Regions from separate parts of the Micromonospora sp. CPCC 205558 genome, predicted to be linked through region 2. Evidence: riboswitches for the same ligand, from Rfam matches in the RefSeq annotation. Region 2 holds a riboswitch; the other holds the start of a gene.
The links. Region 2 has a riboswitch for ZMP and ZTP ahead of V6U86_RS17780 (glycine hydroxymethyltransferase). Riboswitches for the same ligand answer to the same signal wherever they lie in the genome.
Positions count from the first base shown of each region.

Region 1: linked by a shared signal. The riboswitch ahead of V6U86_RS31885 (bifunctional 5,10-methylenetetrahydrofolate dehydrogenase/5,10-methenyltetrahydrofolate cyclohydrolase) and the one ahead of V6U86_RS17780 (glycine hydroxymethyltransferase) in region 2 are both predicted to bind ZMP and ZTP.

Region 1 covers NZ_JBAKHR010000048.1:18,863-22,251, forward strand. Annotated here, with positions in the region: gene V6U86_RS31870 (hypothetical protein) at 1-70, shown strand, start outside; gene V6U86_RS31875 (hypothetical protein) at 67-246, shown strand; gene V6U86_RS31880 (hypothetical protein) at 243-461, shown strand; gene V6U86_RS31885 (bifunctional 5,10-methylenetetrahydrofolate dehydrogenase/5,10-methenyltetrahydrofolate cyclohydrolase) at 528-1,427, opposite strand; ZMP/ZTP riboswitch at 1,441-1,522, opposite strand; gene V6U86_RS31890 (RNA polymerase sigma factor) at 1,663-2,232, shown strand; gene V6U86_RS31895 (CU044_5270 family protein) at 2,243-3,214, shown strand; gene V6U86_RS31900 (FAD-dependent monooxygenase) at 3,264-3,389, opposite strand, start outside.
Region 2 covers NZ_JBAKHR010000014.1:21,685-25,073, reverse strand. Annotated here, with positions in the region: gene V6U86_RS17785 (hypothetical protein) at 1-164, shown strand, start outside; gene V6U86_RS17780 (glycine hydroxymethyltransferase) at 285-1,721, opposite strand; ZMP/ZTP riboswitch at 1,741-1,830, opposite strand; gene V6U86_RS17775 (hypothetical protein) at 1,947-2,294, opposite strand; gene V6U86_RS17770 (NAD(P)H-hydrate dehydratase) at 2,374-3,243, opposite strand; gene V6U86_RS17765 (histidine phosphatase family protein) at 3,227-3,389, opposite strand, start outside.

The sequences.
Region 1 (3,389 bases), on a different contig from region 2:
CCTGCCGTGCCGAGCCCGGCACCGCATCCCGATCCGGCGAGGCCACTGGCCAGGGGAGGAGCAGGAGTGACCGAGGACCAGGTTGGACGAATCTTGTCCGTGCACCTGCCCGGCGTCGACGGGCTCTGCGCCGGCTGTCGCTGGTGGTGGGCACGGCTGTCCCCGTACCCCTGCTATCAGGCCGAGTGGGCCACTCGCTGGCACGCCCGGGTCGCCACCCGGCGCTTCCTGGATGGCCTGCGGTGACCACCCACGGCCCGGTCCTTCCGGTCTGGACCTGCGGCGGTTGCGCCGCGCCCTGGCCCTGCCGGACCCGGCGCACGGAGTTGCATGCCGAGTTCGAGGGCGCGCCTGTGTCGTTGGCCCTCTACATGGGGTCCTACCTGGTCTGGGCGGCCGAGGATCTGACCTGGGTGCCCGCCGGGCTGCTGCACCGCCGCTTCCTCGGCTGGGTCCGGTGAGTCACGTGATGCTGATTAGCTGTGGACGACCGGGCTACTCAGCACCACGTGATCTCGGCGACCGGGCTACTGGTTCGCGCGTTCGGCGGCGCGGACGGCGTTGCGGAACAGCATCGCGACGGTGGTCGGGCCGACCCCGCCGACCCGGGGCGTGATCGCGCCGGCGACCTCGGCGCACGCTTCGTCGACATCGGGCAGGAGGCGCCGCCCGTCGTAGCGGACGCCGGCGCCGATGACGACCGCGCCGGGCTTGACGTGCTCGGGCTGCACGATCCCGGGTACGCCGGCGGCGGCGACGAGGATGTCGGCTCGGCGGGTGTAGCGGGCCCAGTCGGGCACACCGGTGTGTACGACGGTGACGGCGGCGTTGGCGGTGGGGCGCTTCTGGGCGAGCAGCATCGCCAGGGGACGGCCGAGGGTGGCGCCCCGGCCGAGGATGACGACCTCACGACCGGCGACGGGGATCTCGTAGTACGCCAGGAGGGCTTCGATGCCGGCGGGGGTGCACGGCAGCGGGCCGGGCAGGCCGACGGCGAGGCGCCCCATGTTGAGCGGGTGCATGCCGTCGACGTCCTTGTCCGGGTCGATGGTCTGCAGCGCCGCGTCGTAGTCCAGATGCCCCGGCACGGGGTACTGCACGAGCAGCCCGTGCACGGCCGGGTCGCTGTTGAATCGGGCAATGGCCTGGTGCAGGTCATCCTGGGTGGCGGTGGCCGGCAGGTGCACGTGCGGGGAGGCGAACCCGAGCGCGGCGGCCTGGCGCTGCTTGATGGCGATGTAACCGGCGCTGGCGTCGTCGTCGCCGACCAGGATGGTGGCGAGGCTCGGTGTGATGCCGCGGTCGCGCAGGCGGGTGGCTGCGTCGCGGGTTTCGGCCAGGACGGCTTCGGCGACGGGTGCGCCCGGCAGGAGTCGGGCCGTGCCCGACGGGGTGTGCTGCTCGACGGATGGGCTGGTCGTGGTCATGATGGGTCCTCGACGCAGGCGCCCAGGCGGTCGACGCCCGCGAGAGGCTCCCCGATGGTTACACCATCCCCGTGCCGCCAGTCGCCGGTGCTTCGATAATGCCGCATCACCAGGGCGGTTGCCCAACTGGCCCGAAGCGTCGTCGTCAGGGCGGGGCAGACGTGTCGGATGGTTCGGTAACACCCGCGCTGCGCCGTACGAAGAAGAGATGTGAAGGCGACGAGGGGGACGGCCCGTGAGTGAGCCGAGCCGAGCCGATGACGACATCTCCGGCATCGGAGCCGACCCGGTGGCCTTCGAGGTCTTCTACCGGCGGCACCTGGAGGCGGTGGGCCGGTTCGTGGCGCGGCGGGTCGACGATCCGCACCTCGCCGCCGACCTCACCGCCGATGTGTTCCTGGCGGTGATCGAGTCGGCGGCCGGCTACCGACCGGACCGGGGCAGTCAGATCGGTTGGCTGTACGGGGTGGCCCGCAACGTCATCGGCGACGAGCGGCGTCGGGCGGCCCGACGGCTGCGGGTGACCGGCCGACTGGCCGGGCGACGAGACCTGGGCCCCGATGACATCGCCCGCATCGAGGAGCGGATCGACGCCGAGTCGGCGGCCCGCCGCACCCATCGGGCGCTGAGCGAGCTACCCGAGGGCACCCGGACGCTCGTCGAACTCGTCGCCGTGGACGGCCTCACCGTCGCGGAGGCGGCGACCGTGCTCGGCCTGTCGCCGGTCGCCGCCCGGGTCCGCCTGCATCGTGCCCGCCGTGTGGTCCGCGCTGTGCTCGCCCGCCCGGTCACCACCCTCGCCTGATGAGTCGGAGATGACGATGAACGAGATCGAACGATCGCCGCAGGGTTTCGAGGAGCAACTGCTCAGGGATCTGACCGCACACGTCGCCGAGCGGGCCGAGACGGCTTCGGCGGCCCGTCCGGCCGGACGTCGTACCCGGTTCCTGCGCGGTTGGCGCCTCGCCGGGGCGTTCGGGTTGGCAGTCACGCTGACCGCCGGTGCGCTGGCGGTCCAGACGATGAGGCTGGGTGATCAGCCGCCGCCCACGGCCAGCGCGTCGGAGATCTTCCATCTGGCGGCCGACGCAGCCCGGCAGCAGCCCGAGCTCACCGCCCGGCCCGACCAGTACGTCTTCACGGAATTCCTGTCGACGACGCGGGAGCTACCGGACAGCGGCCCCTACAACACCGTCCGGGCCCAACTGTGGCAGTCGGCCGGGGGAGTCGCGTACACGCAGGGGCGCTATCGACCGGAGAGCGATCCGAACGGGTGGGGCGAGCTGAGGGAGCTTCGCATGCGCGATGCCGGCGATCCCTGGAAGGAACTCGACGCATTCCAACCGCCCGCGTACCACGGCGACCTGCCCACCGATCCGGACGAGCTGCTCCGTTACCTTCGCGAACACCCGGTCGACCTGCATCTTCCCGAAGCAGCCGATGAGGAGGCCGTCTACGGGGACGAGAGCATGGCGTACACCACCGCGCGGTCGATGCTGCGCGGCTACGTGCCACCCCGGGCGCTCGCGGCGCTGTTCGAACTGCTGGCACGGGAACCCGGAGCGGTCGTCATCTCGGGCGACGTGGTGGACGCCGCCGGCCGGCACGGGGTGGCGATTCGGATGCCCGGCGTGATCGGTGGCAACGACGACTTCCTCTTCGACCGGGACACCCACGTCTTCCTCGGCCGCCGTGATTCGGTGGTGCGCAACGGCAAGGAGTCCCTGTACTCCGCCGCGGCCCTACTCCGCATCGCCATCGTCGACCGGCCCGGCCAGCTGCCCTGAGCGGTGATGGCACCGCCCTGGCCCTGGCCGTGCCGGTCACGTCGGTCGGTCAGGGCTGGGCGAACAGGGGCCCGTAGTTCGAACGGAACATCTGCTCGCCGAGGTGGCGCATGACCGTGTCGCGTAGTGCGGGCGGGAGCCCGGTGGCCTTGTCCCGGCGGTGGGTCTGGGCGAG
Region 2 (3,389 bases):
ACGGTTCCCGTAAGGACATCACCGCCTACGGCGACACCGCCATCGCGCACCTCAACCTCGCCGGCCGCGAGGGGTGGGAGCTGGTCTCCGCCGCCGAGGACGTCAACAACGTCCAGGGCAGCACCGAAGTGCACCGCTACCACCTGAAGCGCCCCCTGGTCTGACCCTCCGGAGGGCTTCACCCCGTCCGCCTGCGTCGATCATGGAGTTGTGGTGGTGGACGAAAGTCGCTACCCGCCCTGATTCGGGCACCACAACTCCATGATCGACGCGAGTCGGTCGGGTCAGCCCAGGTCGACCGAGGGGTAGAGCGGGTGCGTGGCCAGCAGGTCGGTGGCCTGCCGGGCGACCTTGTCGGCCAGGCCCGGGTCCAGGGTGTACTTCGCCTTCGACGGGGTGCCGTCGGCGTTGGCGCCCGCGGTGGTCTGGGTCAGCACGGTGTGGATCAGCTCGGCGGTCTGGTCCATCTCGGCGGTGCCGAGGCCCCGGGTGGTCAGCGCCGGGGTGCCGATCCGGATGCCGGACGTGTACCAGGCGCCGTTCGGGTCCTGCGGGACCGAGTTGCGGTTGGTGACGATGCCCGAGTCGAGCAGGGCCTGCTCGGCCTGCCGACCGGTGAGCCCGTAACCGGACACGTCGATCAGCACCAGGTGGTTGTCGGTGCCACCGGTGACCAGCTTCGCGCCCCGGTGCAGCAGCCCCTCGGCGAGCGCCTGCGCGTTGTCGACGATCCGCTGGGCGTAGTCGGCGAAGTCGGGCCGGCGTGCCTCCGCGAGCGCGACCGCCTTGGCGGCCATCACGTGCGGCAGTGGACCACCGAGCACCATCGGGCAGCCCCGGTCCACCTGGTCGGCCAGCTCCGGCTGGCAGAGCACCATGCCGCCGCGCGGGCCGCGCAACGACTTGTGCGTGGTGGTCGTGACGATGTGCGCGTGCGGCACCGGGTCGAAGTCACCGGTGAAGACCTTGCCGGCCACCAGACCGGCGAAGTGCGCCATGTCGACCATGAAGGTCGCGCCGACCGAGTCGGCGATCTCGCGCAGGATCCGGAAGTTCACCTTCCGGGGGTACGCCGAGTAGCCGCCCACCAGGATCAACGGCTTGAACTCGCGGGCAGCCTCGGCCACCCGGTCGTAGTCGATCAGGCCGGTCGCCGGGTCGGTGCCGTAGCTGCGCTGGTCGAACATCTTGCCGGAGATGTTCGGCCGGAAGCCGTGGGTGAGGTGGCCACCGGCGTCCAGCGACATGCCGAGCATCCGCTGGTTGCCCAGCTCGCGGCGCAGCGCGAACCAGTCGGCCTCGGTGAGGTCGTTGACCTGGCGGACCTGGGCCTTCTTCAGGGCGGGGGACTCCACCCGGTCGGCCAGCACCGCCCAGAAGGCGACCAGGTTGGCGTCGATCCCCGAGTGCGGCTGCACGTACGCGTGCGCGGCGCCGAACAGCTCCCGGGCGTGCTCGGCTGCGAGCGCCTCGACGGTGTCGACGTTCTGGCAGCCGGCGTAGAAGCGGCGACCGACGGTGCCCTCGGCGTACTTGTCGCTGAACCAGTTGCCCATCGCCAGCAGGGTCGCCGGGGAGGCGTAGTTCTCGCTGGCGATCAGCTTGAGTGACTCTCGCTGGTCGGTCAGCTCGGCGCCGATGGCGTCGGCGACCCGCGGCTCGACAGCCCGGATCACCTCAAGGGCGCTCCGGAATGCGGTGGACTCGGCGTTGCGGGACATGCGACCTCCAACAGACGTGCGGGAAGGCCCAGGCGCTCGGCAAACGTCCACGTGACGAGGCCGCTCCCCGATGGTTTTCCATCCCCACGCGCCAGTAACGGCCCGGGCCGATCCTACCGGGCCGGGCCCGGTCGTTCGGGCCGCCCTCCGGGAGGCGACCATCCCACGGTGCTCGGTAGGTGCCCCCTCCTCTCGCGATCTTGCACTTTCTGTCGCGACAAAACGTCACCAAATATCGCTAACTAGCAGCGGAAAGTGCAAGATCGCGGGGTGGGGCGGGGCGGGGCGGGGCGGGGCGGGGCGGGGCGGGGCGGGGCGGGGCGGGGCGCGGCGCGGCGCGGTGGGGGTACGCGGCGCGTCGGCGCGCAGCGCGATCATCTTCTCGCCGATCTCCTGGAGCTGCTTGCGGCCCAGCGCGTCGCGGACCTTGGGGAACCACTCCTGCTCTTCCTCCTCGACGTGGTGGGTGACGTTCTCGATCAGCAGCCCCTTTTCGGCGTCCTGGAAGGCCTTGAACAGGCGGCGCATTTCCTTGTGGTCCTCTTTGAGCAGGACGATGGCATCGGTCGACACCGGTCTGACCTCCCTGAAAAGTCTCGGCTGGTGTGGTTCCGGTACCCCGACACCGACTACGGAAACAGGTGAAACCGCCTCAGACCATGGCCAGGGTGCGGGGGATCTCGTCGAGCAACTCCCGGGCCAGAAAGCCGATCCGGCCATAGCGGGGGACCAGCCGCTGGCCGCTCACCGAGTGCGCGAACGAGCCCCAACAGGCCGCCTGCGCCGGGTCGGCACCCCGGGACAGCAACCCCGCCAGCAATCCGGCGAGCACGTCCCCGCTGCCGGAGGTGCCCAGCCCGGCGTCGCCGCTCTCCTCCCGCCAACCCCGCCCGTCCGGGGCGGCCACGTGCCCGTACAGCGAGACCACGGCCTCGTACCGGGCGGCCACCTCGGCCGCCTCGGCGTCCAGGTCGTCGCCCGGGTCCCGGCCGAGCAGGTGCCCGGCCTCGGTGACGTTGGGGGTGAGCACCACCGGCCGACCCGAGCCGACCAGCAGGTCCGGTGCGTGGCTGAGCGCACCGAGGGCGTACGCGTCGAGCACCAGCGACGTGTCCGGACGGGCCGCCTCCAGGACCAGGCTGAGCAGGCGGTTGGTCTCGTCGATCGCCTTCAGACCCGGCCCGATCGCCACCGCGTCGGCCTGCCCGACCAGGTCGCCGAGCTGGCCGTCCCGGTCGGCGGCCACCGCGCCGTCGGCGGTCTCCGGCAGACCGATCACCAACGCCTCCGGCACCTGGATGCTCAGCGCGGCGGCGGTGGACTCGGCCGCGGCGAGCTGGAGCACCCCGGCGCCGGCGCGCAACGCGGCCACCCCGGCGAGCAGCACGGCGCCCGGCGTGAAGCGGGAACCGCCGACCACCAGCACGGTGCCCCGGCTCTCCTTCCCACCGACCGGCACCGGCAGCGCCCAGTCCCGCAGCAGTCCGGGCGTGATCACCTTCACCTCAGACCGGCTCGGCATGGATCTCGTCCTCCCTGGTCGGCTGGGCGCCCTGTCGGTGCAGGTGGCCGACCTCGTTGAAACCATCAAGCGTCAGCCGGTGCTCCGCGTCGGCGGACCAGTCGGTGATGGAGCAGTTGGCGATCACGTGCTGGCGGGTCAGCGCC